3 regions of the Marichromatium sp. AB32 genome follow, and region 2 is predicted to be linked to each of the others. Evidence: predicted binding sites of a transcription regulator. Region 2 holds the regulator's gene; each other region holds the start of a gene.
What was found. Region 2 encodes sigma-54, which starts transcription at its own class of promoters, with help from an activator protein. Its sites were predicted from a motif close to TGGCANGNTNCNTGCTT; they were not measured.

Region 1: the regulator sigma-54 is predicted to act here: its motif matches at 2,242-2,258, upstream of nifE (nitrogenase iron-molybdenum cofactor biosynthesis protein NifE).
Region 3: the regulator sigma-54 is predicted to act here: its motif matches at 918-934, upstream of EBL85_RS12070 (THxN family PEP-CTERM protein).

What each region holds. Positions count from the first base shown of each region.
Region 1 is NZ_RHFJ01000012.1:24,304-34,143, reverse strand. Features, by position in the region: gene EBL85_RS05920 (AraC family transcriptional regulator) at 1-993, opposite strand; gene EBL85_RS05915 (hypothetical protein) at 1,367-1,975, opposite strand; gene nifE (nitrogenase iron-molybdenum cofactor biosynthesis protein NifE) at 2,443-3,798, shown strand; gene nifN (nitrogenase iron-molybdenum cofactor biosynthesis protein NifN) at 3,786-5,117, shown strand; gene EBL85_RS05900 (formylglycine-generating enzyme family protein) at 5,468-6,292, shown strand; gene EBL85_RS05895 (transposase) at 6,415-7,671, opposite strand; partial or broken gene EBL85_RS05890 (transposase) at 7,772-8,071, shown strand; gene EBL85_RS05885 (AAA family ATPase) at 8,135-9,586, opposite strand.
Region 2 is NZ_RHFJ01000016.1:24,283-34,122, reverse strand. Features, by position in the region: gene murA (UDP-N-acetylglucosamine 1-carboxyvinyltransferase) at 1-417, opposite strand, end outside; gene EBL85_RS07115 (lipid asymmetry maintenance protein MlaB) at 545-871, opposite strand; gene EBL85_RS07110 (phospholipid-binding protein MlaC) at 868-1,488, opposite strand; gene mlaD (outer membrane lipid asymmetry maintenance protein MlaD) at 1,488-1,955, opposite strand; gene mlaE (lipid asymmetry maintenance ABC transporter permease subunit MlaE) at 1,960-2,742, opposite strand; gene EBL85_RS07095 (ABC transporter ATP-binding protein) at 2,744-3,640, opposite strand; gene EBL85_RS07090 (KpsF/GutQ family sugar-phosphate isomerase) at 4,045-5,064, shown strand; gene kdsC (3-deoxy-manno-octulosonate-8-phosphatase KdsC) at 5,157-5,678, shown strand; gene lptC (LPS export ABC transporter periplasmic protein LptC) at 5,675-6,271, shown strand; gene lptA (lipopolysaccharide transport periplasmic protein LptA) at 6,268-6,756, shown strand; gene lptB (LPS export ABC transporter ATP-binding protein) at 6,770-7,495, shown strand; gene EBL85_RS07065 (RNA polymerase factor sigma-54) at 7,677-9,149, shown strand; gene hpf (ribosome hibernation-promoting factor, HPF/YfiA family) at 9,185-9,538, shown strand; gene EBL85_RS07055 (PTS sugar transporter subunit IIA) at 9,826-9,840, shown strand, end outside.
Region 3 is NZ_RHFJ01000039.1:21,512-31,351, reverse strand. Features, by position in the region: partial or broken gene EBL85_RS12075 (transcription-repair coupling factor) at 1-720, opposite strand, end outside; gene EBL85_RS12070 (THxN family PEP-CTERM protein) at 1,053-2,021, shown strand; gene EBL85_RS12065 (acetyl-CoA carboxylase biotin carboxylase subunit) at 2,866-4,284, shown strand; gene oadA (sodium-extruding oxaloacetate decarboxylase subunit alpha) at 4,366-6,183, shown strand; gene EBL85_RS12055 (MFS transporter) at 6,202-7,566, opposite strand; gene EBL85_RS12050 (hydrogenase small subunit) at 8,083-9,177, shown strand; gene EBL85_RS12045 (nickel-dependent hydrogenase large subunit) at 9,174-9,840, shown strand, end outside.

The DNA of each region.
Region 1 (9,840 bases), on a different contig from region 2:
TCAGTCCGTGGCGTCGAGGATCAGGCTGCGATAGTGCCCCGGGTTCGAGCCACACCACTTGCGGAAGGCCTTGTAGAAGGAGCTGACATCGGCAAAGCCCAGCCGCTCGGCGATCTCGGCGAAGCCGAGCTGCGGCTCGGCCAGCCAGCCGATGGCCAGCTCCTTGCGCACGCCGTCCTTGAGCCCCTGATAGGTCTGTCCCTCCTCGGCGAGACGCCGCCGCAGGGTCGAGGTCGACATGTGCAGCCGCTGCGCCAGGACCTCGGCCCGCGGCCACTGCTCGGCGGGCAGCTGGCGCAGATCGTTGCGGATCCGGCTCGCCAGGCTCTGCGGGTCGCGGTACTTGACCAGGATGTTGGCCGGGGCCTGGGCGAGGAAGTGCGCGAGTTCGGCCTCGCTGCGCCTGACCGGCAGGTCCAGACAGTCGGCCGAGACGATCATCCGCGTGCGCGGCTGGTCGAAACGCAGGTTCTCCGAGAACATCACCCGGTAGTCGTCGCAGAACGCCGGCGCCGGGCAGCGCAGATCGATCGCCAGGATCGGGATCCGTCGCCCCGACAGCCAGCAGGCCGCGCCGTGCACGATCATCCAATAGGTGAAATAGGTGAAGGCCCGGCGGGGAGGGGCGTCCCCCTCGTGCAGCACGATCTCCGCCAACCCCTGCTGGCGCACCAGCCGCGCCGACATCGCATCGAGCATCAGCGACAGGAAGGCCAGCGCCGAGGCCAGCGCCGCCTCGAGCGTCTCCTGCGCCATCGACGAGCGACAGAGGAAGGCCAGGCTGCCGCACTTCAACCGACGCGGGTTCATGGCGAAGAACTCGTCGTCGAGACGACGCGCGAGCAGCCGCCACAGCCGGCCATAGGCGGCGGCCGAGACGCGGGCGTCGTTGCACGTCCAGCGCGCGGGATCGATACCGGCCGCGGCCAGCAGCGCATCGGTGGGCGCGCCCGGTTCGCAGCACTGTTGCAGCGCCTCGCGAACCAGCTGCATGGAGATCGTGTCCTTCTCGGGGGGCTTGCGTAACGGCATGCGCTGACCGGGTGTCCTGACTCGGGCCGACCCCGATGGTACAACATGGCCGAGGTGGTGCCGTAGGGTGGGGGCTTCGCGGTAACTCGATAACTGGGTGTCCCTTTGCTCCCTGGCAACATGGCCGAGGTGGTGCCGTAGGGTGGGGGCTTCGCGATAACTCGGTAACTGGGTGTCCCTTTCCCCCCTTCCGCTTTTCCCCCGCTTTTCTCGATCGGTAACTGGGTGTCCTTTTCTTTCTCCTCTTTTCTTTCTCTGATCCCTCGTCGGCATGGCCAAGCCGGACGCATGAGCGCGTCCCGCCTCGATGCCGAGGCGGGACGTGTCCGTCCCCTCAGAGTGATCCGATGCTGATGTTGAAATGATTGGCGCAGGGCGTCTGTGGGCTGAAGAGCACCGCCACCGGCAGCAGCGATCCCTTGGCCGAGCAGGTCTGGAGCGTGGCGCCGCTCAGCGAGACGTGAGCGCCCTGCATTTGCGGTCCACCCATCCACCAGTTGTTGGTTGTGGTGAAACTGCCCTGGGCGATGAGGATGTCCTTGCAGGTGATCTGCTTGTCGCCGATCTGCATCTCCAGTGTGCCCTCGACGGCGAAGTTCAGCTCGTCGGGGAAGTTGCCCTTGCTGTCACACGCCAGGGTCTGCCCCGGTCCCGCGTTCACCGCGTCCTTGAACCATTGCGCCACCGCCTTCGTCTTGTGGCGTCCCGCCTTGACCACGATCCGCGCCTCTTCCCCGTCCTTGCTCACCCCGGAGGTGACGCCGCTGTAGGGCTGACCTTTGCTCACCGAGTGACCGGTCTCGGTGAACTCGAAGCTCTTCACCCCGGTGATGGCGAAGAAGACCTCGTTGTCGTGCTCGGTGGTCGCCTGCAGCGGCGCCGAGAGCATCAGCGCCAGGGCGCCGGGTGTGGAGAGTCGTCGCAACATGCGGGTCGGTTTCATCGGTGTCTTCCATCCATTGAATGTCATCTGTGGTGGGGAGAACGGCCGCTCCAGGTCGTCTGCTCGAACCCGGGGGGTTACGAGCCGGACGGCCTGCCGGTCGATGTGCGTGTGACGAGGAGAAATGAAACCGTGCGGCGACACCATTCGTCGCCCGGTGAACGGGCAGAGATCGGCTAGGTGTGCGGGGGGCTGTCTCGATCGGACCGGGGCGGGATCCCTGCGCCGGTCCCCAAGGGCCATCGATATCGTGCAGGAGCTGAAAATGGCATTGATCGTGCAAGCAGACTCACGTGCGGGGCCGTTCAATGCCGTCACTGGGGAAATTGATGATCGATTGTCGCTTTTCTCTCATCGAAGAATGTCCCTTTTCTCACAACTTTCTCGAACCGATGGATGAAGAAGCGGGGGAAGCGCCGTCAGGGCCATTCTGCCGATCCGGAACCCTCTGAATGGAAGGCCTGCTCGTGTCGTCAAAACCGAAGATCAAAGAGTTGCTCGTCGAGAGCGCCTGCGAACACAACAAGGGCCACAAGAAAGGACCTTGCAACACGCCCACGCCCGGGGCCACCACCGGCGGTTGCGCCCTCGACGGCGCGCAGATCGCCCTGTTTCCCTTCGCCGATGCCGCCCACCTGATCCATGGTCCCATGTCCTGCGTCGGCGGGGCCTGGGAGACGCGTCTGACGCCGACGAGCTGGCCCGGTCGCGACCTGACCCAGACCGGCTTCGCCACCGACATCAACACCAACGATGTCGTCTTCAGCGGCGAGAAGAAGCTGGCCGAGGCGATCGACCATGTCATCACGCACTATGCGCCCGAGGCCGTCTTCGTCTACTCGACCTGTGTCACCGCGCTGACCGGGGACGACATCGACGCCGTCTGCAGGCAGGGCAGCGAGAGACACGGCACGCCCTGCGTGCCGGTGCATGCCCCCGGCTTCGTCGGTGCCAAGAATCTGGGCAGCCGCATCGCCGGGGAGGCGGTGCTGCGCCACCTGATCGGGACCAAGGAGCCGGAGGACACCACCCCCTTCGACATCAACCTGATCGGCGAGCACAACAACACCGGCGAGCTGTGGCGTTACCGTCATCTGCTCGAAGAGCTCGGCATCCGCGTGCGCTCGACCTTCAGCGGCGACGGTCGCATCGCCAGCATCCGCACCGCCCATCGCGCCAAGCTCAATGTGATCGTCTGCGCCAAGTCGCTGATCTCCATGACCCGCAAGATGGAGGAACAATATGGGATTCCCTGGATCTCCTGCTCCTTCTACGGCATGACCGATACCTCGAACAGCATCCTGGCCATCGCCGAGGCGCTGGGCGATGCCGACCTGATCGCCCGCACCCGCGCGCTGATCGCCCGCGAGGAGGCGCGACTGGAGGAGAAGCTGATCCCCTACCGGGCGGTCTTCGCCGGCAAGAAGGCGGTGCTCAACACCGGCGGCAACAAGTCCTGGTCGATCGCCTCGGCGTTGCAGGATCTGGGCATCGAGGTGGTGGCGACCTCGGTGCGCAAGTCGACCGAGGCGGACAAGGCCAAGGCGCGTCAATACCTCGGCGAGGACGCCATCCTGATGACCAGCCCGGCGAGTCAGCAGGCGCAGGTGATCGACGACACCGGGGCCCATCTGCTCCTGGCCGGCGGTCGCTCGCTCTATACCGCGATCAAGAAGCGGATCGCCTTCACCGACGTCAATCAGGAGAAGAAGAAGAGCTACGGCGGTTACGACGGGCTCCTGGTCCTCGCCGAGGACCTCAAGAACTCACTGCAGAATCCGGTCTTCGAACTGGTCGACAGGAAGGCACCATGGCAGAAGTAAGACGCAAGATGGGCAAGCCGTTGCAGGTCAACCCGCATAAACTCTCGCAGCCGATGGGCGCGACCCTGGCGTTCCTCGGCGTCGACCGCTGCATGCCGCTGATGCACGGCGCGCAGGGCTGCGCGAGCTTCACCAAGGTGATGTTCACCCGTCATTTCTGCGAGCCCATCGCCCTGCAGACGACCGCCGTGACCGATGTGACGGCGGTGCTGGATGGCGGCGACTACAGCATCACCGAGTCGATCAAGAACATCGGCGACAAGGTCTCCCCGGCGTTGATCGGCGTGCATACCACCGGGCTGACCGAGACCAAGGGGGACGATCTTCGGGGCGTCGCCAGCAAGATCGAGGCCCCCCTGGTCTATGTGAATACCCCCGACTACCAGGGCGGGCTGGAGAGCGGCTGGACGCTGACCGTCCAGGCGCTGATCGAGCAGCTCACCGAGCCGTGCGAGCGCACCGACGCGCGCAAGGTCGTCCTGGTCCCCCACGTCAGCATGCAGCCGATCGAGGTGGAGAAGCTGCGGGAGTTCATCGAGGCATTCGGCTTCGAGGTCGTCGCCGTGCCCGATCTGTCCTCTTCCCTCGACAATCACCTGGGGGAGAAGCAGGCGTCGCTGAGCGGTGGCGGGGTGACGGTCGCCGAACTCGAGGGGCTGGCGGACGCGGGTGCGGTCGTCACCGTCGGGGCCTCGGTCAAGCCCGTCGGCGCGACCCTGCAGAAGAAGAATCCGGCCATCCGGCATCGACACTTCGACCATGTGAGCGGTCTGGTCGGGACCGACGAGCTGGTCGCCTGGCTGCTCGAGACGAGCGCTCGGGACACCCCTCCGGCGGTGGTGGAGCGCTGGCGCAAGCGCCTTCAGGACGCCATGCTCGACAGCCATTTCGCCATCGGACAGACCCGCTTCCTGCTGGTCGCCGAGCCCGATCACCTGGCGGCCATGGCCGCCTCCTTGCGCGAGGTGGGCGGTAAGGTCGCCCTGGCGATCGCCACGGTCGACTCACCGGTCCTCGGCGCCATCGAGGCCGATCGGGTGATCGTCGGAGACCTCGAGGATGCCGAGCAGCTGCGCGACGATTACGACATCATCATCGGCAACTTCCACACCGAGGCCCTGGCGCATCGCGTGGGGAAGCGCGCGGTGATGCGCGGCTTCCCCAACTATGAGGAGATCGGCAGCGCGCTGAAGAATGACGTGCTCTACGAGGGCGGCGCCTACTTCCTCTTCGACATCGCCAATGCCGCCGAGCGGATGCGCGAGTCGGAGGTTCACCACGCGCGTGAACGGATTAAGCAGCAGGGGGCCGCCGCCTGACGCGCGATCCCGTCACCAAGCGCGCGGTTCATCCGATGGGGCGCGGGCCTCGATCGGGTGAGCCGCGCGGTGAGATTCGCTGCTGGCGCCGTGATCCGCTGATCGCGGCGCCAGATCGAGCGGGGCAGGGCAGCGCCCGATTGCGAAACCTCAGCGTAAGCCCGCCCGAGAAGCGCCGATAATCCCGATAAGAATCGTTGCTCCGCGAAGCGGTCGCTGCTCGCCCCATGGTCGAGCGCGCCAGCAGGCAGATCGCGCTTGAAGTCGTACCCGCTTGGGTTCGCTTGCCCGATCCGCATCGGCCCCCTCACCAACCTCGTACCCGCGCAGTCTCACCCATGACCCCCAGGATGCCCCCGTCTGTCCTCCCGCTCGGCACGCTGCTCGTCGGCCTGTTGCTCACCGGCGCGAGCCTCGCCGCGCCGCCGGCCACCGACACCAACGCGCTGGGTATGACCTTCCGCCTGATCCCGGCCGGCAGCTTCCAGATGGGCTGCGACACGACCCGCCAGCGCTGCGACAAGGGCGAGCAGCCCGTGCACCGCGTCACCATTGCCCAACCCTTCTATCTGGCCGAGACCGAGGTCACCCAGCGGCAATGGCAGGCGGTGATGGGCGAGAACCCGTCCCACTTCAAGGACCCGGACAACCCGGTCGAGCAGATCTCCTGGGAGGACGCCCAGGCCTTCGTGCGCGCGCTCAACCAGCGCCCGGATCTGGGCGGGGGCTATCGTCTGCCGAGCGAGGCCGAGTGGGAATACGCCACCCGTGCCGGTACCCAGACCGACTACTGGTTCGGCGACGGCGAGGACGAACGAGCGCTGAACCGCCACGTCTGGTATCTCTTCTCCTCGCGCGAGCAGCCCCATCCGGTGGCCAGCAAGCCGGCCAACCCCTGGGGACTCTACGAGGTGCACGGAAACGTCTGGGAGTGGGTCGCCGACTGCGCCCACCCAGACTATGTCGGCGCCCCGAGCGACGGCAGCGCCTGGACCCAGGACTGTCAGCGCATGCGCGACGGCACGTCGATGCGCATCGCGCGCGGCGGGGCCTGGTATCTCTATCCCAACGGCGCCCGCTCCGCCTTCCGCTTCCGCTACGGCCCGGACATCCGCCACTATGGCTTCGGACTGCGTCTGGCGCGCTCGGTCGAGACCGAGACGGTGGAGCGATAGCCGAACGCCATCGGGATCGAAACCTGGCCGTCGTCGTTGGATTGGTGTCGAAGGGGCGCCCCCGGACGCGCGCGGTTGCCGGTCGTTCAGGCCGATGCTCCCGCGGGCGAGGACGAGCGCCCTCAAGCAGCCGTCAGGGATGGTGCGCTGTTGCCGGCGAAGAGCGCCCGAGCACGTCGGACCCCACGCAGATAGCGACATTCGCGCCGTGCCGCGAGCGCCGTCAGCCGCTCCGGCGCGCCGATCGCAGCGCCGAAGCCCTTGAGCAGGAAACCGGCGTGCTCGACGAAGCGCTCGGGGGCGATGCCGAGCCGGGTGAGGATCTCGGGCAGATCTGCCGGGATCGACCCGCGCTTGCGTGGATGCAGGGCGCGACCGAGCGAGTCGACGAGGGTCAGATAGTCGTCGAAGGTGAAGGGGATCGACGCGGGGACCTCGGCGGGGTTGCCGAAGGGCAGTAGTGGGGCAGGGGGCAGGCGATTGAGGACAGTCTCCCAAAGGTGAGCGCTGCGGGCGTCTGGATTCGGTGAGGCGTTGTCTGCGGTCTCAGGCGATGTGGATATGTGACTGGCTGGAGAGGCGCCGTCAGCCTCGGGGGGCGTGATCGTCTTTAGCTGGGGAATCGGTCGTTGCAAGTCGGGATGGACGTCTGGTGGTGGTTGCTGCTGCTCAGCAGCTGAGCCGTGCGCTATGTCGAGCTGCTGTCCGGTCATCGTGCCCTCGTCGCCCGCACGCAAGGCGGCGATCCGCGCCGCGATCCCGGTATGCGCACTCTCCTCCGGCGTCTCCGCGATCCCGGCCCGAATCGGGTTGAGATCGACATAGGCCATCACCGCCAACAGCGCCGTCTCGTCGAGGATCGCCTGCGAACGGAAGCGTCCCTCCCAGAACCGTCCCCGAACCCCATCCTCCCGATTCGCCGCCCGCGCGATCGACTCGTTCAACACCCGCATGAACCACGACAGATCCGCCAACCGCGCCCGGTAGGTCGCAACCAGCCCCGCGACCCCATCCAGCTCCGCCTCAGTCATCCCCGCCCGCGTCGTCGGCGACAGAAACCGTTCCACCACCATAGGCCCTCGGAACAGACACCGCCAGCGCCGCAACACCTCGGTATCCGACCACCCCGCCGCTCGATCCGCATCCACCCGCACCACCAGATGCACGTGATTGCTCATCACCGCATAGGCCGCCACATCGATCGCGAACACCCCCGCGAGCTGGCGCAACCGCAACTCCACCCAGCCGCGACGATGCTCGAAGCTCCGTCCGGTCAACCGATCGAAGCCGCAGAGATACGCCCGGCGAACACACCGCGTGACGACGTGATACCAGGGCGTATCGGACAAGGAGACGAGCGCGGCGCGGGGACGGGTCATGGGGCATCTCCGCTGGGGGTGTTGGGAGAAGCGTAGGAGAGCGCCTTGGGAGCGTCAACGGTAAGTGGGTGTCCCTTAACGATATGATACCAACGCCGAGACCTTTGCCCGCGCCGTGCGCGATCACTGGGGCATTGAGAACACCCTGCACTGGTCGCTCGATGTCACCTTCGGCGAGGACGCCTCGCGGGTACGTGACCCCGGAGGACGCGAGAACCTAGCCCGGTTACGCCGCTTGGCACTGACGCGTCTGAAGCAGGACAGCGCCAGGCTCAGCATCAAAGGCAAGCGCCAGAAGGCCGGCTGGGATGCGCGTTACCTGTTCAAGCTCATCTTCGAAGCACCGGACAAGCCAGAGAAATCAACGCCTTCCAGAGAAAAGAATATTAGTAAAGGGTGATGCAATAGCCCTGCCCCCCCCCTCCCCCCCCCCCCCGGCTATCCGATTAGGTTTCGACTCACTTTATTGCCCTAGTAATATTGAAGTTGCGTCTTGGCCAATAAGGCTCGGCAGATCAAATTCTCCGTCAGGAAGATTTGATATATCAAGAGAGCCGATAGCTTGACCAACAACAACCTCCCACGGTTTACCGTTTCCGCAAATAGCACAGATTAACTGCCTAATTGATTTAATCTTAGTGTTTACTAGGCGATCAGGAGAGTCTATTAGCTCTCGAATCTTTTTGTTATCTCTGTGCTTTTCATTTTCCTCCAGCCAAGAGTTGGCTGTAACCTTGAACTCTTCCCAAGTCTTGCCTAATACAGAAAGGCATTGGTTTGAAAGCAATAAATTCTCAATTGCGTAGCATTGCAGTCTATATCTAATCACAGACCGAATATCATTCAATTGTCCCGATACCCCATCACCATCACGAAGGGAGAATGCTTTTGGTTCGTCGTAAAGGCTTTCAATTAGGTCTGCAGTGAATTTTTCTAGTTCTTCTTGTTGATTCACTGAGCTAGCAATGACTGGAAATAATTTTATCCTACCCTGTGAACTTCGAGATGCTTGTTGCCATACCCTTTCATCATCTTCTCCCTCCAAAATGAGCATGACATCTTGACTCAAGCTTAATGAAAGGGGGTGACCAAAGAAAGGGGCGATTTTTTTTAATTGATTACTTATCTCAACGAATGAAACTTCATTAACGTTGAAGTTCTTGGTGCCAATTGATGTGTGTTCTGACTGAGAGAGTGAGCATACGAGAGGTGTGCTATGTGTTGCAAGAATAACAGCCACTTTTTCTCTTGCGGTGACATCTAACCCTTTAACTAAATTTATTAAAAATTTTGCCAACCTTGCTTGGAGGTCTGGGTGCAAATGAACATCAGGTTCATCTAGTAAGAGTAGATTGAGTTTGTCTTCTTTAAGATTGTCGAAAAAATACATCATCTCAACCGCTAAAGAGATTGATTCAGACTCTCCGCTACTGATTTGGTCTGGCTGAACCTCTTCGCCTTCGATATTTCTAAATACAAAATTTGAACCCTCTTGACAAATTGTCAGATTTGAAAGGAGTCTGTTAATTGAATCTAATCTTTCTGTGCGAAAGTTCTTGGTTTGATCAAGTCTTATTTCAGGGTTGTCCTGCAACTTTCTTAAATATGCAGTTTCAACCTCCCGAAGTAGATATGCAGAAGCGGCCTTAAAGTTGGCCGCTTGATTCTTTCTTCTGACACTACCAAGCCAATCAGGACTATTTTCCATGCTGGTAATAACGTTCCCATCGCGTTTGAACACACCAGCACGCTCGGGACTTATATACCTCGCAATATATTTGTCGCTCCCTACAACTCCTCGGTCAATTGCTCGAAGAAATCTACTTTTTCCAGCGCCATTTCTACCGAGCAGGATGTTTATATTCTGCAGACCTTTAGCTTCTACTTCGCCAATTACTAAAATATCTCGAATCATTATCAACTCTAAATTTTAATGGAAATCTAACAGTTAAATGGGCTGACGTCCGCACATGCAGTGCTAGACTGACAGCCGCCTAGTACAATACTGTCCCGACCACAATGCGCAGACGCCAACCGCCGACAACATCGGATGCCCTAACCCGCTTATTGTTAGAGCGAAAGCGAATTGATAATCGATGTATTTTCAAATGAAAACAGGCATCTAATGGAAACACACATCGCGTTGCCCGAACGATGGATGGTCAGCAT
Region 2 (9,840 bases):
GACGGTGATCTCGGCGCCCATCGCGCGCAGCCCCTCGATGTGCAGGTTGACCGGGCGGGCGCCGATGGCGCAGCCCCCGGGCAGGGAGACATCGGCACGACCATAGCGCGCGAGCAGCGGCCCGAGCACCAGGATCGAGGCGCGCATGGTCTTGACCAGCTCGTAGGGCGCGGCGAAGTCGTGCAGCGTGCGCGGCTCGACCTCGACCCGATCACCCTCGCGGCGCAGCGCCGCACCCATCCGCCCCAGCAGCTCCAGGGTGGTGGCGATATCGCGCAGGCGCGGGATATTGGTCAGGGTCACCGGGGCGTCGGCCAGCAGGGTGGCGGCGAGGATCGGCAGCGCCGCGTTCTTCGCCCCCGAGGCCTCGACCACGCCATCGAGCCTGGTCCCACCGTTAATCAGCAGCTTGTCCATGGTCTCGGCGAACCCCTGAGGGACGAAGGCGCTCGCGCCCGCTCCCTCGCTCTGTTTCGATTGCGACGGACACGCCGCCGCCGGCCCAGGCTCGAGCATCACTCCAGCATCCACCACAGGCTCCCTGTCAGCTCGATCGCGCCGCCGCCGGGGTGGTCGATACCGGCAACAACTCCAGGATGTTCGAAAAGGCCGCGATCCGCCGCAGCGAATCGGGAAGATTGGCATAGCTCAGCGCGACGCCGCGCGCCCGGGCGAGGTCGAGCCATTCGAGCAGCAGCGCCAGACCGGCGCTGTTGGCGGCGCTGACGCCGGCCAGGTCGATCTCGACGGTCGTGGGCGCGCGCAGCAACGCCTCGCCCTCGACCGCCAGCCGGGTAACCGTGGCGAGATCGAGTACGCCGTCGAGACGCCAGCGACCCGGCGCGGTCTCGCTCAGGCGGGTGGCGCTCATTCGCGCCCCTTGAGGTTCATGTCCTCGAGCCGGGCGATCAGACCGTCGATCCCGGAGCGCTGGATCTCGGTGGCGAAGTCGCTGCGATAGTTGCCGACCAGGCTGGCATTGCTGATCACCACGTCATAGACCTTCCAGCCGGAACCACCGTCGTACATGCGGTAGTCGACCGGGATCGGCGAACCGCCCGACTGCTGAACCTCGGTGGCGACGGTCACCATGTTCGGGCGCGAACTCGGGCGCACCGGCAGATAGCGGATCTCCTCGCCCGAATAGCTCAGCAGCGAGCGCGCATAGGTGCGGATCAGCACCTGCTTGAAGCTGTCGACCAGACGCTGGCGCTGCGCCTGACTGGCCTCGCGCCAATAGCGACCGACCGCGCCCTGGGTGATGCGCACGAAGTCGAAGTGAGGCGCGACCTGGTCCTCGAGCAGACCATAGATCAGGCTCGGATCGCGCTCGATCTCGGCGCGGCGCTGCTCGAGGGTGTCGAGCATGCGCATGGTGGTGCGCTCGACCAGGGCGGTGGCCGACTCCTGGGCCGCGCTCGCCAGACCACTGCCGAGGCTCGCCAGCACCAGGGTCACCAGCAATAGAAAATGACGTTGCCGCAACATCAGCCGTCTCCGCTTGCCTTACTGAATAAGAATTGTCCGATCATCTGCTCGAGGATCATCGCCGACTGGGTCTGCATGATCTCGTCACCGTCGCGCAGCACGTCGGGGCTGCCGCCGGGCTCGAGTGCGACGTACTGCTCGCCGAGCAGTCCGGAGGTGAAGACGTTGGCGAAGGTGTCCATCGGCAGGTTGTCGACCGCCGAGTCGATGCGCAGCGTCACCACCGCCTCGAAGGTGCGGGGATCGAAGTCCACCGCTTCCACGCGCCCGACCCGAACCCCGGCCATGCTCACCGGCGCACGCGCCTTGAGGCTGCCGACGTTGGCAAAGCGTGCGGTGAGCCGATAACCCTCGTCGCCCCCGGCGAGATTGAGGTTGCTGACCTGCATCGCGAGGAAGAACAGGGCGACGAAGCCGGCGACCATGAAGGCCCCGACCAGGATCTCGATGTTGCGTTGTCTTGCCATCTCATCAGCCTCCGAACATCAACGCGGTGAGCACGAAATCGAGCCCGAGCACGGCCAGCGCGCCATGCACCACGGTACGGGTGGTCGCGCGGCTCACGCCCTCGGAGGTCGGGCTGCAGTCATAGCCCTGGAACAGCGCGATCCAGGTCACCACCACGCCGAACACCAGCGACTTGATGACACCGTTGACCACGTCCTCGCGAAAATCGACCGCCGACTGCATCTGGCTCCAGAAGGCGCCGGCGTCGACGCCAAGCAGCCCGATGCCGACGAAATAGCCGCCGATCACGCCGACGGCACTGAACACCGCCGCCAGCAGCGGCATCGCCAACACCCCGCCGAACAACCGCGGCACCAGGATCCGGCGCACCGGATCGACGGCCATCAACTCCAGCCCGGCGAGCTGCTCGGTGGCCTTCATCAGGCCGATCTCGGCGGTCAGCGCCGAGCCCGCGCGACCGGCCACCAACAGCGCCGTGACCACCGGGCCGAGCTCACGCACCAGCGAGGCGGCGACCATCAGCCCCAGGCTCTCGGCGGCGCCGAAGCGAGCCAGCACATAGTAGCCCTGCAGCGCCAACACCATGCCGACGAACAACCCGGAGACGCCGACGATCAGCATCGAGAGCACGCCGACGTTGTAGACCTGCGCGATCAGCAGCCGCGGCCGGCGCAGCACCTCACCGATGCCGAGCACCATCGCCAGCAGCAGCCGATGGGCGCGTCCGAAGCGCGCCAGGGCATCGAGCCCACCGCGACCGAGTCGCGCCAGGGGATCGAACAACATCTCAGCGTCCTCCCCGGCTCAGCAGGTCTTCGGCCAGCGAGGGCCCCGGATAGTGGAAATGCACCGGCCCGTCGGCCTGACCGTCCATGAACTGGCGCACCCAGGTCGAGCGCTCGGCGGCGATCTCGGCCGGTGAGCCCTGGGCGACCACCCGACCGTGCGAGATCAGATAGACATGATCGGCGATCCGGCTGGTCTCGGCCACATCGTGCGACACCAGCACGCTGGTGAGGTTCGCCGCGTCGTTGAGCTGGCGGATCAGCGACACCAGCGCGCCCATGGAGATCGGGTCCTGGCCGGTGAAGGGCTCATCGTAGAGGATCATCTCGGGATCGAGCGCGATCGCCCGCGCCAGCGCTACCCGACGCGCCATGCCGCCGGACAGCTCGCTCGGCATCAGCGCGCGCGCGCCGCGCAGCCCCACCGCCTCGAGCTTCAGCAATACCAGCTTGCGCAGCAGCGAAGGCGAGAGGTCGGTGTGCTCGCGCAGCGGATAGGCGACGTTGTCGAAGACGTTGAGATCGGTCAGCAGCGCCCCGCTCTGGAACAGCATGCCCATGCGTCGGCGCAATCGATAGAGCGCGCTCTTGTCGAGCTCGTGCACCGCCACACCGCCGATCTCGACGCGACCGGCGTCAGGACGCAGTTGTCCGGTAATCAGTTTGAGCAGCGTGGTCTTGCCGGTCCCGCTCGGTCCCATCACCGCAGTCACGGCGCCGCGACGGATGTCGAGATCGAGCCCGTCGAAGATGACCCGCTCGCCGCGGCGGAAGGTCAGGTCGCGGACCCGCACCAGCACATCGTCGGTGGCGGATGCCCGCGCGGCTCCATTGGTGCCCGCAGACGCGTCCTCGACCCGGACGCCCGGCGCGCCGCCTGGGCCCTGGCTTGGCATCATGGTGAAATGTCGCTATCGACGCATCGGTCGGCCAAAGCGGGCAATTCTCGCGGCCCCGGCGCGGGGCGTCAAGCAAAGGGCGGCCAGCGACCAAGAAGATTGAACCGCCAAGCCGCGAAGGGCGCAAAGAAGAGGTAGGGCCTCCAGCGACCAGCCTCCAGTCGCCAGTGGGTGTGCGTCCTCGACAACAGCACGGCCTGCCATCACCATTGGCGCCGGCGCTTGAGGACACGTGACCACGGGCCGCTGGTCGCCGACCACTTGAACACCTTTGCGCTCTTTGCGGCTTGGCGGTTCAATCCTGGCGGCTGGCGACAGCCCCCTCGCCCGATGCGACATGTCCGCGTGGCATGGTGTATTTTTCTTGGTTTGACCGACCACTCATCGGCTCCATCCCCGAGACCATGACCGAACGACGACAACTCGGCGCCCGTCTGGCGCCGCTCGATGCCGGCGAGCACCAACGCATCATCGATCTCGCCCGTGCCGTTCTCGACACCGAGGCCCAGGCGATCACGGCGCTCGCCGCACGGATCGACACCCCTTTTGTCACCGCCTGTCGCTACATGCTCGCCTGCGCCGGACGCATCGTGGTCACCGGCATGGGCAAGTCGGGGCACATCGGCGGCAAGATCGCCGCCACCCTGGCGAGCACCGGCAGTCCGGCCTTCTTCGTCCACCCCGGCGAGGCCAGCCACGGCGATCTGGGGATGATCACCCCGCTCGACGTCGTGGTGGCGATCTCCAATTCCGGCGAGACCGCCGAGGTGCTCACCATCCTGCCGGTGCTCAAGCGCCTCGGGGTGCCGATGATCGCGATGACCGGGCGGCGCGACTCGACCCTGGCGCGCGAGGCCGACGTCCATCTCGATGTCACCGTCTCGGCCGAGGCCTGCCCGCTCGGCCTGGCGCCGACCACCAGCACCACCGCGGCGCTGGCAATGGGGGATGCGCTCGCCGTGGCGCTACTCGAGGCGCGTGGCTTCACCGCCGAGGACTTCGCCCGCTCGCACCCGGCCGGGAGCCTGGGGCGGCGCCTGCTGCTGCACGTCGACGACATCATGCATCGCGACGAACGGGTCCCCCGCGTCGGGCGCGAGGCGAGCCTGCTGGCCACCCTCGAGGAGATCTCGCGCAAGGGGCTGGGGATGAGCGCGGTGGTCGACGAGGGTGGGCGGCTGTGCGGCATCTTCACCGACGGCGACCTGCGCCGTGCGCTCGATCGCGGCGTCGACGTCCACCACACCCGGATCGAGACGGTGATGACCCGCGACTGTGTCACCATCTCCCCCGGCGCGCTCGCCGCCGAGGCGCTGCAGCTGATGGAGGCGCGCTCGATCAACGCGCTGCTGGCGCTCGACGACGAGCGCCGCCCGGTCGGCGCACTCAACATGCACGACCTGTTGCGCGCGGGCGTGGTCTGAAACTGCCCCCGCTGGTCAAAACCGCCCGCGCACCCGACAATGCGCCGCACAGGGGCCCGCCCCTTCTTCCTCATCAAGGAGTCACCAGGGAGATGCAAGAGATCCGCAACCGCGCCGCCGCCATTCGTCTGGCGATCTTCGACGTCGACGGCGTACTCACCGACGGCAGCCTCTATCTCGGCGACGACGGTCAGGAATACAAGGCGTTCAACGCCCGCGACGGTCACGGCATGGTGATGTTGCGCGAGTCCGGCGTGACCCTCGCGGTGATCACCGGGCGCAGCTCGCGGGTGGTCACCATGCGGATGAAGGGATTGGGGGTGAACCACGTCTACCAGGGCCAGCGCGACAAGCTCGCCGCCTATCTCGAGCTGCGCGAGCGACTGGGGATCGAGGACGCCGCCGTGGCCTATCTCGGCGACGACGTCATCGACCTGCCGGTGATGCGCCAGGTCGGGCTCGCCGCGGCGGTGGCCGATGCCCACCCGATGGTACGCGCCGAGGCGCACTGGCACACCACGGCGCACGGCGGGCGCGGCGCCGCGCGCGAGTTCTGCGAACTGATCATGGACGCTCAGGGGACGCTCGCGCGACTGGCCGGACAGCGTCCATGAGCACCCGCGCGCACTGGCCGCTGCGCTACTACCTGCTCGCCGCCTTCTTCGCCTTCAGCGGGCTCGCGGGCTGGTGGCAGGTCCAGCGCATCGACCAGCCGCAGGGACCGGCCACCGTACGCCCCCGCGTCCCCGACTACGTGGTCCACGCGTTCACCGCGCTCGAGACCGACACCAGCGGCGCACCGAGCCGACGCCTGAGCGCAACCGAGTTGCGTCAGTTCGTCGCCGAGGATCTCTCCGAGCTCGACCGCCCACACATGCAGCTGTTCCAGTCCGACGGACCGCCGTGGCGCGCGCGCGCCGAGCACGGGCTGGTGCTCGACGGCGGCGCGGAGGTGCGGCTGACCGGCGACGTCCATCTCGAGCGCGACGCCACCGCCGAGGCCCCGCCCGCGCACATCGAGACCGAGCAGCTCAACGTCTGGCACCAGCGCGCCTATGCCCGTACCGACCTGCCGGTGCGGGTGGCCAGCGGCGAGGACTGGCTGAGCGCCACCGGCATGCAGCTGTGGTACGACGAGCCGGCGCGCGCCACCTTCCACGGTCGCACCCGGATGCTGCTCGCCCCGACCCAGGAGACCCAACCATGAGCCCTCCACTGCGCCTGCTGGCACTGTTGCTGTTGTTCGGCTGGAACCCGGCCAACGCGCTCGACGACGACCCCCAGCAACCGATGTATATCGAGGCCGACGACGTCGAGGTACGCGAGGCCGAGGGCACCAGCATCTATGTCGGCAACGTCGAGGTCACCCAGGGCAGCATGCGCCTGCACGCCGACCACATGACCGTCTATCACCGCGAGGACCGCCGCCCGCGCCAGATCATCGCCATCGGCACCCCGGCGCGCTTCCGTCAACTGCTCGAGGACGACCAGGGCGAGGTCCGCGCCTTCGCCAGGCGCATGGAGTTCGACACCGACCGCGACGAGCTGGTGCTGATCGACGAGGCGGTACTGATCCAGGGCGAGGACCGCGTCGCCAGCGAGCACATCGTCTACGACCGTGCCCGCGAACACTTCCGTGCCGGCGGCAGCGGTCGGGTGCGGATCACCATCACCCCCGAGGAGGAGTCATGACAGGGGTCGACGGATGAGCGTACTGCGCGCCGAACAGCTCAAGAAACGTTATCGCAGCCGCGAGGTCCTGCGGGGAGTGAGCGTCGAGGTCGAGGCCGGCGAGGTGGTCGGGCTGCTCGGCCCCAACGGCGCGGGCAAGACCACCTGCTTCTATCTCATCGTCGGGCTGATCCCGGCCGACCAGGGGCGCATCACCCTCGACGAGCACGATGTCACCCTGATGCCAATGCATGCGCGCGCGCGCGCCGGACTGAGCTATCTGGCGCAGGAGCCCTCGGTGTTTCGCAAGCTCAGCGCGCGCGACAACATCCTCGCGATCCTCGAGACCCGCGGCGACCTCGACCGCGAGCAGCGCGAGCAGCGTTGCGAGCAGCTGCTCGAGGAGCTCGGCATCGCCCATATCGGCGAGTCGCTGGCGCTCAGCCTCTCCGGCGGCGAGCGCCGTCGTCTCGAGATCGCCCGCGCGCTGGCCGTCGACCCCAAGGTGATGCTGCTCGACGAGCCCTTCGCCGGCGTCGACCCGATCGCCGTGGGCGACATCAAGGCGATCGTTTCGCACCTGCGCGAGCGCGGCATCGGCGTGTTGATCACCGATCACAACGTGCGCGAGACGCTCGACATCTGCGATCGCGGCTACATCATCAGTAATGGCGAGGTGATCGCCGCCGGCCGCCCCGACGAGCTGCTCGCCAACCAGCAGGTACGCGACGTCTATCTCGGCGCCGACTTCGCCATGTAGCATGTAGGCGGCAGCATCCGCGCCCCGCTGCTACATATTGGGAGTAAGATGAAGACCATCGCGCCCCGGCAGGGGGCGCGCTTGACGTGACTCAGGCACCTTTGTTGCCACCCGACCTATAATCGTCATAGGACGGTCATCGACCCGGCATAGAGACAGACGCAAGACGCATCGGCGATCCATGAAGCAAACCATCCAGCTTCGCCTCGGCCAACACCTGACGATGACGCCCCAGCTGCAGCAGGCGATTCGCCTCCTGCAGCTGTCGACGCTCGAGCTGCAGAAGGAGATCCAGGAGGCGCTGGACTCCAACCTGATGCTCGAGGAGGCCGAGGAGGCCGACCGCTTCGCCGCCAACGGAGAGGACAGCGGCAATGGCGCACACGAGTCCCCGCCCAGCGATGAGCAGGGCAGCGCCGAGCGTGAGCTCCAGGGCGAGACCAACGAGATCCCCGATGAGCTCCCGGTCGACACCCAGTGGGCCGATGTCTACGACGGCTATCTACCGCCGAGCACCCAGGGCAGCGCCGAGAACGCCGATTTCGACCCCTTCCTCCACCAGAGCCGCCCTCAGACCCTGCACGATCACCTCCTCTGGCAGCTCAACCTGATCCGGCTGAGCGAGCGCGACGAGATGATCGCCGAGGCGGTGATCGATGCCATCGACGCGCGCGGCTATCTTCGGGCCGATCTCGACGAGCTGCTGAGCACCATCGGCGACGATCAGATCAGCCTCGAGGAGATCGCCACCATGGTGCACCGGGTGCAGTCGTTCGATCCCCCGGGGGTCGGCGCCCGCGATCTCGCCGAGTGCCTGCAGATCCAGCTGCGGCAGCTCCCCGCCGAGACCCCGCAGCGCGACCTCGCGCTGGCGATCTGTCGCGACGGCTTCGAGCACCTGCCGCGCAAGGACATCGCCGCGCTGATGCGCCGCTTCAAGCAGACCGAGCCCGAGATTCGTGGTGCACTCACGCTGATCTGCCAGCTCAACCCGCACCCCGGCGACTTGATCGCGCAGGAGCCCCCGGAGTACGTTGTACCCGACATCTTCGTGCGCAGAGAGAATGGTCGCTGGTCGGTGGAACTCAACCCGGAATCCACACCTAAACTGAGGGTGAACGCAGACTACGCCCGGCTGATCCGGCGCGCCGACACCAGCAGCGACAGCGTCACCATGCGCAACCACCTGCAGGAGGCGCGCTGGTTCATCAAGAGCCTGGCGAGCCGCAACGACACCGTGCTGCGGGTGGGCGCCAAGATCGTGGAGATGCAGCAGGCGTTCTTCGAGCACGGCGAGGAGGCGATGCGGCCGATGGTGCTGCGCGACGTCGCCGAGGCGCTCGAGCTGCACGAGTCGACCGTCTCCCGGGTCACCACGCAGAAATACATGCATACGCCGAGGGGCACCCTGGAGTTCAAGTACTTCTTCTCGTCCCACGTCAGCACCACTTCTGGTGGGGAGTGTTCATCAACGGCGATCCGCGCGCTCATTCGTAAGCTGATCGCCGCCGAACCCGCCAGAAAACCCTTGAGCGACAGCAAGATCGCGGCCGAACTGGCCGATCGCGGCATCCAGGTCGCGCGTCGAACCGTCGCCAAGTACCGCGAGGCCATGGGTATTCCAGCCTCGAACGAGCGCAAACGCCTGGCATGAGCAGGCTGTTTGGAACCCCTGTAAGGAGTCCAATGATGCAAATCAATCTGACGGGTCATCACGTCGACATCACCGAGGCACTGCGCGACTACGTCGACAGCAAATTCGCACGCCTGGCGCGTCACTTCGACCACGTCACCAATGCCCACGTCATTCTCAGCGTTGAGAAGCTCGACCAGAAGGCCGAGGCGACGCTGCACATCAATGGTGGGAAGCTCTTCGCCGACTCCGTGCATGAAGATATGTATGCCGCGATCGACGGCCTGACCGACAAGCTCGATCGCCAGATCCTGCGCCACAAGGAGAAGAAGAACGACTATCGCAGCGCACCCGGCCCGAAGGCGGCCGACTCTGAAGCCGAGGCCGACGCCGAGGCCGATACCGAATAGCCCGGCAACGGCCTGATGGCCCATGCGTCGGCGGGGCGTCGGGACACCCGACACCCGCCGGACCGACGCACCGACACCTCGAACGGATCCGTGATCGCGCCGTTCGGGGTGTTTTGCATTGAGACCCTGAGATCCGAGCCGATATCGACACCTGCGGGCTCCGACGACTCGAAGGACACCCAGAATCCATGACCACGACCACGCGCCCCGATCACCCGCCGGTATGGACACCGGACACCGTCACCGCCCAGCGCCCCTGTCCCTGCGACCACCAGGAGCCTTGACCGATGTTCAGTCCAGAC
Region 3 (9,840 bases), on a different contig from region 2:
GCTGCGGAAGCCGGCGATCGCCTGCTCGTCGAAGGGGAACTCGCGCGCCGGCAGCATCCGCACCTGCTCGATGCGGTCGTGCGAGCGCTGGGTCTCGGGATCGAACAGACGAATGCTCTCGACCTCGTCGTCGAACAGGTCGATGCGCAGCGGTTGCTGCCCGCCCATCGGGAAGACATCGAGCAGCGAGCCGCGTACCGCGTATTCGCCGTGTCCCATCACCTGCGAGACACAGCTGTAGCCGGCGTGTTCGAGTCGCAGTCGGGTGGCGTCGAGATCGAGTCGGTCGCCGCAGGCGAGCACCAGCGAGTGGGCGTCGACATAGTCGCGCGGCGGCAGGCGCTGGAGCAGGGTCGCCACCGGCACCACCAGTACGCCACGGGTCAGCCCCGGCAGACGGTGCAGGGTCAGCAGCCGCTCCGAGATCAGCTCGGGCAGGGGCGAGAAGACGTCGTAGGGCAGGGTCTCCCAGTCGGGGAAGCCGAGCACCGGGAGATCGCTGCCGGTGAGGAAGAAGCCCAGCTCGGCGTGCAGCCGTCGCGCCGCCTGCACGTCCTCGGCCAGGGCCAGCACCAGTCCGGGGTGACGTCTGGCGGCGGTGGCGATGGCGAGCGCCGCGCCGGCCCCGTGCAGCCCGCCCCAGCACCTGCGTTCACCCGCCCCTTCGGGCAGCGGTGGTTCGAGCGGGGAGTGCAGGGTGGCGGATGTGGCCTGGTTCACGAACGGGTCCTCGTCATTTCGACAAGCGTGGAATTCTCGCACAGCATGAGCGGATGTGCAGACGGGGCGGCGGGGGCCGTTCTGTATGAGTACGGGCAGGGCAGTCGTCGGTTTTTTTTACGGTTTTCGTGCTCGCTTTTGCTCGTGGTGTGCTGGTTTTGAAGAAACCTTTTAGCCTTCAGTTGGTTGTCTTTATATGGCATGGGGCGTGCTCTAAGTGTCGAGTCGGGTGCGCGCCATCGTTGCGAGACGGGATGGCCCCGGTGCGGCGCACGATGCTCCGCGAGGATGGATCCGCCCCGGCACAAGGAAGACAACGGAGTTGAGTCAACATGATGAAGCGAATGGTGATGAAAAAGATGGCGCTGGCTGCCCTGGTGCTAGGGACCTTGGGCAACGCGGTCGCCGGACCGGTGGTGACCCAGTGGGGATACAGCGCCGATGCACGTTTCGTAGATAATCGGTTCTCAGGGTCGAGTGGTGAGATTCAGGTCACCGGCAGCGAGTTGTCCTGGGGGAGCGGATCTTATTGTTCCGGTATGGATACTTGGCTTGGGTGTTGGGGCACAACGGTGACGCCTGATTTCCGTAGCCCCAGCACCGACGCCGATCACAACCGCAGCGCCTTGACCATCGGCAATGGCGTGACCAATGACCTGACCGGCGGCGGCCCGGCCGTCGGCTCGGTCGCGACGGTCGTCGACGGCAGCGCTGATGACGCCGCCGAGATCGGCGTCGGCACCAGCCTGACCCACTGGAACAATCGGCTCTCGTCGCGCTACTCGACCCTGGAGTGGGGGCGTGTCGCGACCAGTCTGACCTTGACGCCAGAGCTGCCCGCCAGTGGCGCCAGCATCGATACCCGGACCCTGGACTTCGAGTTCTTCTTCAAGGAAACGGCGAACCAGGGGACGTGTGCCGGCGACAGCACCAACCCCTGTCCTGATCTGTTCGGGTTGCTCGCCGTGCAGACCCTGGATATCCCCTTCCTCTACGATGGCAACGAGTATCTGGTGAGCCTGCTGCTGCAGGATGCCAGCGGCGGGGTCGCACCGATCGCCACCCTGCACGAGGAGGAGTGCGCCGCGCTCGGGCTGGGCGCCGGGTGTCAGGGCTTTCGCACCGCCGAGGAGCAGGCGACCACCTTCCAGTTCGCCTTCGCGGTCAGCACCGAGGCGCTGTTCCCGCCGGCCGTGGCCCAGCCGGTCCAGTCGGTGCCGTTGCCGGCTCCGCTGGGGCTGATTGGCGGCGGGCTCCTTGCCGCGGGGCTGTCGCGTCGGTTGGGTCGTCGCGGCCGCTAGGGCGTGGCGAAGACCCGGGTCGGGGCTTGTCCTCCCCGATCCGGGTTCGACGATCTCGGCGCGATCGCTGCAGGTGTGCGCCGTTTCAATCAGATGGCGCAGATCGACCGGTTTTGGATCGAGCGCCATCAACAGTCGTTCCGCGTGTCCGCGCTCGCCGGTCCCGACGCCGTCGGGCCGGGGCCGTCGCGTGCTGACGCCCGCCCGGGCCTCCTCGGACATGGCTGAGCTGAATCAGCGTCTTGGTCTTCATCGCATGCTCCTGTTGTCACGGACCTCGGTGAGGGAGAGTCGACACCCCTGGTGTGACGTCTCCCCCGTGGCGGCGGCCTGGCGCGCTCGCCTGCCATCGCTGTTCGGACACCCCTGAAAAACAGACAAGCCTGTCTTTTTTACCGCCTGTCATGACCCCGGTGTCACATGGGAGTGAAGCAGTGCCGTGGCAGCCCGCGGGGTGCGGGCGCGGATCTTGAAAGCCTTGGCGCTATGCGTAAAACAGACGAGTGAAAACCCGGGCGCGATCACGGTTGCGCCAACCCGGGATCAATCGATTGTTGGGCGGGCATCTTCGGTGCCTCCGCGTCCTCCGGACAGTGCGGTCAGACGTTGCACGCGATTGAACACATTTGACAGCATTCGATGAAGTTGCGCTAAACTGCGCCGCCGTGCAGCGAAATTGATCGCTTCTACGCCGTCCTTTCGGTGACGTCGGTGCCGTGTCGCGGTGTGCATCCTTTGCACCCAGACCGCCTTTGGGTATATTGCTGCAAAGCAGCAAGTGCAGCCGAACGATCCTCACCGTTCTGACTCGGTCCACTGAACCGGCCATTCCTGAGGCTAACCAATGCTTCGAAAGATACTGATCGCGAACCGCGGAGAGATTGCGGTGCGTGTCATTCGCGCCTGCGCCGAGATGGGCATCCGCTCGGTGGCAATCTATTCCGAAGCGGATCGCCATTCGCTTCATGTCAAGAAGGCCGACGAGGCCTATAGCCTGGGCAGCGATCCGCTGGCCGGTTATCTCAATGTCCACACCATCGTCAACCTGGCCGTGGCCACCGGCTGCGATGCCATTCATCCCGGCTATGGCTTCCTCTCCGAGAACCCGGAGCTGGCCGCTGCCTGTGCCCGGCGTGGGCTGACCTTCATCGGTCCGAGCGCCGAGGTGATCGCACGGATGGGCGACAAGACCGAGGCCCGTCAGGCGATGATCCGCGCCGGGGTGCCGGTCACGCCCGGCAGTGATGGCAACCTCGCCAACCTCGACGAGGCGCTGGCCTGCGCCGAGCGTGTCGGCTATCCGGTGATGCTCAAGGCCACCTCGGGTGGCGGCGGTCGCGGCATCCGGCGTTGCGATGACGCCGAGGCGCTGCGCCACAACTACCAGCGGGTGATCTCCGAGGCGACCAAGGCCTTTGGCCGTGCCGAGGTCTTCATGGAGAAGTGCGTGGTCAATCCGCGCCACATCGAGGTCCAGGTGCTCGCCGACCATCATGGTCACTGCGTGCATCTGTTCGAGCGCGATTGCTCCATCCAGCGGCGCAATCAGAAGCTGATCGAGATCGCCCCCTCGCCGCAGCTCGACGAGGCCGAACGCCAGTACGTCGGTGGTCTGGCGGTGTTGGCCGCGCGCGCCGTGGGCTATACCAATGCCGGCACGGTCGAGTTCCTCCAGGATAGCGACGGGCGCTTCTACTTCATGGAGATGAACACCCGCATCCAGGTCGAGCACACCATCACCGAGACCATCACCGGCGTCGACCTGGTCGAGGAGCAGATCCGCATCGCCGCCGGGCTGCCGCTGCGCTTCGCCCAACACGAGATCCAGCGCCGCGGCTTCGCCATCCAGTTCCGCGTCAATGCCGAGGACCCGAAGAACAACTTCCTGCCGAGCTTCGGGCGCATCTCGCGTTATTACGCCCCGGGTGGGCCGGGCGTGCGCACCGATGGCGCCATCTACACCGGTTATACCGTCCCGCCCTATTACGATTCGATGCTCGCCAAGGTCATCGTCTGGGCGCTGAACTGGGACGACGTGATCAATCGTGGCGACCGTGCACTGCGCGATACCGGGTTGTTTGGCGTCAAGACGACCATCCCCTTCTACCAGGAGATCCTGCGTCACCCGGATTTCCGCGCCGGAAGCTTCAATACCAGCTTTGTCGAGTCGCATCCCGAGCTGCTCGAATACTCGACCAAGCGCCGAAGCGAGGATGTTGCCGCGGCACTGGCCGCAGCGATCGCCGCACACGCCGGGCTCTAGCCGCCGGGGCGCGGGCGCCGCTGCCCGCGCGATGCTTCAATCCCTCACGGTGCCGGGCAAGCCCCGGCCGAGAACGAGACCATGCCGAAGATCAATATCACCGACGTCATCCTGCGCGATGCCCATCAATCGCTGATCGCCACCCGGATGCGCACCGAGGACATGCTACCGATCTGCCCCAAGCTCGACGCCATCGGGTTCTGGTCGCTCGAGTGCTGGGGCGGGGCGACCTTCGACGCCTGCGTGCGCTTTCTCAAGGAGGACCCCTGGGAGCGATTGAGCCGGTTGCGCGAGGCGCTGCCCAACACCCGGCTGCAGATGTTGCTGCGCGGTCAGAACCTGCTCGGCTACCGTCACTACTCCGACGACGTGGTGCGTGCCTTCGTCACCCGTGCCGCGGCCAACGGCATGGATGTCTTCCGCATCTTCGACGCGCTCAACGATCTGCGTAACCTCAAGACCGCGATCGAGGCGACCAAGGCCGCCGGCAAGCACGCCCAGGGCACCATCTGCTACACCGTCAGCCCGGCGCACGATACCGCGGGCTTCGTGCGCATGGGGCGCGAACTGGCCGAGATGGGTTGCGACTCGATCGCCATCAAGGACATGGCCGGGCTGCTCACCCCCTTCGCCACCGCCGAGCTGGTCAAGGCGCTCAAGGACAGCGTCGAGCTGCCGCTGCACCTGCACTCGCACGCCACCTCGGGGCTGGCCGACATGTGCCATCTCAAGGCGATCGAGAACGGCTGTGACACCATCGATACCGCCATCTCGGCCTTCGCCGGCGGCACCTCCCACCCGCCGACCGAGAGCCTGGTGGCGGCGCTGCGCGGCACCGAGTACGACTCCGGGCTGGACCTGGAGGCGATCCAGGAGGTCGGCATCTACTTCCACCAGGTGCGCAAGAAGTACCACCAGTTCGAGAGCGACTTCACCGGGGTCGACACCCGCGTCCAGGTCAACCAGGTGCCGGGCGGGATGATCTCCAACCTCGCCAACCAGCTGCGCGAGCAGAACGCGCTCGATCGCATGGAGGCGGTGCTCGCCGAGATCCCCAAGGTCCGCAAGGATCTCGGCTATCCGCCCCTGGTCACCCCGACCTCGCAGATCGTCGGCACCCAGGCGGTGCTCAACGTGCTCACCGAGAAGCGCTACGAGAGCATCACCAACGAGGTCAAGGGCTATCTCCAGGGACGCTACGGTCAGGCCCCGGCGCCGGTCGACGCCGCGTTGCAGCGTCAGGCGATCGGCAACGCCGAGGCCATCGACTGCCGCCCGGCCGATCTGCTCGAACCCGAGCTGGCGCGGCTGCAGGGCGAGATCGGCGCGCTCGCCGAGGGTGAGGAGGACGTCCTCACCTACGCCATGTTCCCCGAGATCGGTCGCGCCTTCCTCGAGCAGCGCGCCGCCGGCACCCTCCAGCCCGAGCCGCTCGAGCCGCCGCCGAGCGAGACGGCGGCCAACGCCCCGACCGAGTTCAACGTCGCGGTCCACGGCGAGACCTATCACATCAAGGTCACCGGCGCCGGCCACAAGGGGCAGGCCGATCGTCACTTCTACTTCACCATCGACGGTGTGCCCGAGGAGGTGGTGGTCGAGACCCTCGACGAGCTGGTGCTCACCGGCGGCGCCGAGGGTGCGGTGGCGCAGAAGATCGCCGGCAAGCGGCCGCGTCCGAGCGCGCCCGGGCACGTCACCACCTCGATGCCGGGCAACATCGTCGACGTGCTGGTCGCCGAGGGCGACCGGGTCGAGGCCGGTCAGCCGCTGCTGATCACCGAGGCGATGAAGATGGAGACCGAGATCCAGGCGCCGATCGCCGGCACCGTGACCGAGGTCTTCGTCGCCAAGGGTGACTCGGTCAGCCCCGACGAGGTGCTGATCGCGATCGAGGCCTGATCGCGGCGCCGGGCGTCCTCACCAGGGCGCCCGGCCCCGATCGTGGGCCTCGGCGAGTGCCCGTCCGCGCTGCTCGATCACCCCGCGGGCGCCGAACAGCGCGGCGGCGAACAACAGCAGACAGAGCAGGATCGCGCTGTGCAGCCCGAGCAGCCCCTGCACCAGCCCGATGGCGAGCAGCCCGAAGGCCCCGGCGAGCTTGGTCGCCAACCCCCAGAAGCCGAACAGCTCGGCCGCGCGCGAGCGTGGCGCGAACAGCCCCACCAGGGTGCGGGTCGAGGACTGACAGGCGCCGAGACTCAAGCCCGCCACACAACCGACCACCAGAAAGACGTGCTGCGCCTCCCAGTCGAGCCCGAAGCGGCTCTGCGCCTGGCTGGCGATCTCCGGGGTGAGATAGATCAGCGCGATGGCCGCCAGCCACATCCACAGGGTGATGCGATAGGTGCGCAGCGCCCCCAGCCGATCCTGCACGAAGCCGAAGCCCAGCGCCCCGAGCGCGGCGGTGATCTGCACCAGCACGAACATCAGGGTGCGCACCTCGCCGTCCCAGCCGATCACCTGGGCGCCGTAGATGAAGGCGTAGGTGATGATGATCGAGATCCCGCTCATCGAGAAGAACACCGAGACCAGCAGCAGCGCCAGGTCGGGGTGCCCGCGCAGGTGGGCGAGGGTCTGCGCCACCCGACCCAGACCGAGCCGCAACGCGCCCTGGCCGAGCGGCCGCGGTCGCGGTCGCGCGCGCTCGCGCACCCAGAGGAAGGTCGGGATGGCGGCGAGCAGGAAGAACACCGCCGCCCAGGGACCGACCCAGCGGATGCGCTCGAAGTTCTCGGCACTGACCTCGCCGAGCACCAGCAGCACGAAGATCGCCGAGCACATGCCGCCGATATAGCCGAGCGCCCAGCCGAACCCCGAGATCTTGCCGAGGTCCTCGGGCGGGCCCAGCCCGGGCAGGAAGCTTGCGATGAAGGACTCGCCGAGCGAGTAGGCGAGGTTGGAGACGATCAGCAGCACCACCCCCAGCCAGGCAAGCCCCGGGGCGACGAAATAGAGCGCGGCGGTGGCGAGCACGGTGACCAGATAACTGGCGAAGAGAAAGCGCTTCTTGCTCGCGTCATAGTCCATGATCGCCCCGGCCACCGGGGCGCAGACCACCGCCAGCAGATAGCTCGCCGCCAGCGCCAGACTCCACAGCAGATTGCCGATGCGATAGTCCGGCGCGTCCCCGACGATCACCCGGGTGAACAGATCGCCGAACACCACGGTGATGATCAGCAGCGTATAGGACTGATTGGCGAAGTCGAACATCGCCCAGCCGAACAGCTCGCGCGCGGGTGCGCGCTGGCGGGAGGCGGTCGGGGTGGTGGTCGTCGCGGTCATCGTCGGCCCAATCCTCGGTCTCGGTCGGGGGATTGAACCGCAAAGGCGGGGAGAAAGCGAACGTCGTCAGCGGCCAGCCGCCAGTCGCCAGTCGCCAGTCGCCAGTCGCCAGTCGCCAGGGGATTGAACCGCAAAGGCGCGAAGGGTTTTGTCGGGTGGGGGAGGGCGCGGCGTGTCCGCCGGGGGGGCGGCATCCGGTCTTCGGCTCGCGGCTCAGGCGGGTTGCTGTCTGATCGCGGCTCGGGTCGGGTTTTCGCCGAACGTCAAAAGGCCGACCGCTCAGGCCCTCTTTGTGTGCTTTGCGGCCTCGTGGTTCAAATCGGTCCCCCGCCGCCCTCGTTGAGGGCTGGCGTCCGCTGGCGGCTGGGGGCTGAAGGCTGGCAGCTCCGCTCCGCGGCTTTGTTCTGGTGCGTCATGCACCGTCAATGACATTTTTTGGTTCTCGCGTATTTGCCTATAATCCCCGTGGACATGGCCGCGCGTCCTGGGCGGGTGGTCGACAACTGGGGGAGGACGATGGCAAGCACCGAGACCTTCTACGAGGTGATGCGCCGGCAGGGGATCAGCCGCCGCAGTTTCCTCAAATACTGCAGTCTGACCGCCGCCGCGCTCGGTCTGGCGCCGAGTTATGCCGGGCGCATCGCCGAGGCGATGGAGACCAAGCCGCGCACCCCGGTGCTGTGGCTGCACGGGCTGGAATGCACCTGTTGCACCGAGTCGTTCATCCGCTCGGCCCATCCGCTGGTGCAGGACGTGGTGTTGTCGATGATCTCGCTCGACTACGACGACACCCTGATGGCCGCCGCCGGGCATCAGGCCGAGGCGATCCTGGAGGAGATCCGCGAGCGTTATCGCGGCAACTACATCCTCGCCGTCGAGGGCAACCCGCCGCTGGCCCAGGACGGGATGAGCTGTATCATCGGCGGGCGTCCCTTCCTCGATCAGCTCCAGGAGGTCGCCGCCGACTGCAAGGCGGTGATCGCCTGGGGCTCCTGCGCCTCCTGGGGCTGTGTCCAGGCCGCCCGTCCCAATCCCACCCGCGCCACCCCGGTGCACGAGGTGATCCGCGACAAGCCGGTGATCAAGGTGCCCGGCTGTCCGCCGATCGCCGAGGTGATGACCGGGGTGATCACCTACATGCTCGCCTTCGACCGGCTACCGCCGCTCGATCGCCAGGGTCGGCCGCTGATGTTCTACGGTCAGCGCATCCACGACAAGTGCTACCGCCGTCCGCACTTCGACGCCGGTCAGTTCGTCGAGTCCTGGGACGACGAGGGCGCGCGCAAGGGCTACTGTCTCTACAAGATGGGCTGCAAGGGCCCGACCACCTACAACGCCTGTTCCACGGTGCGCTGGAACGACGGCGTGTCCTTCCCGATCCAGTCCGGTCACGGCTGCATCGGCTGTTCCGAGCGTGATTTCTGGGACAAGGACAGCTTCTACGAGCATGTCACCGATACCCATGTGTTCGGCATCGAGGCCAACGCCGACCGCGTCGGTCTTGCCGCCGCCGGCACCGTGGGCGCGGCGATCGGGGCGCATGCGGTGGCCAGCGCGCTGCACCGGACCAAACAGCGCGATCAAGCGCAGCACGAGGAGCGTGAAGAATGACGGTGAAGACGCCGAACGGTTATTCCCTCGACGACTCGGGTCGGCGCGTGGTGGTCGATCCGGTCACCCGCATCGAGGGGCACATGCGCTGTGAGGTCAACCTCGACGACGACAACGTGATCCGCAACGCCGTCTCCACCGGCACCATGTGGCGCGGGCTGGAGGTGATCCTGCGCGGGCGCGATCCGCGCGACGCCTGGGCCTTCACCGAACGGATCTGCGGCGTCTGTACCGGGACCCACGCGCTGACCTCGGTGCGCGCGGTGGAGGACGCACTCGGCATCGCCATCCCCGAGAACGCCAACTCGATCCGCAACATCATGCAGTTGACGCTGCAGGTGCACGACCATCTGGTGCACTTCTATCACCTGCACGCGCTCGACTGGGTCGACGTGGTCTCGGCGCTCGACGCCGATCCGCGCGAGACCTCGCGTCTGGCGCAGTCGATCTCGGCCTGGCCGCTGTCCTCGCCGGGCTATTTCCGCGACGTGCAGAACCGGGTCAAGCGCTTCGTCGAGTCCGGCCAGCTCGGTCCCTTCATGAACGGCTACTGGGGCAATCCGGCCTACAAGCTGCCGCCCGAGGCGAATCTGCTGGCGCTCACCCACTATCTCGAGGCGCTCGATTTCCAGAAGGAGATCGTCAAGATCCACACCGTCTACG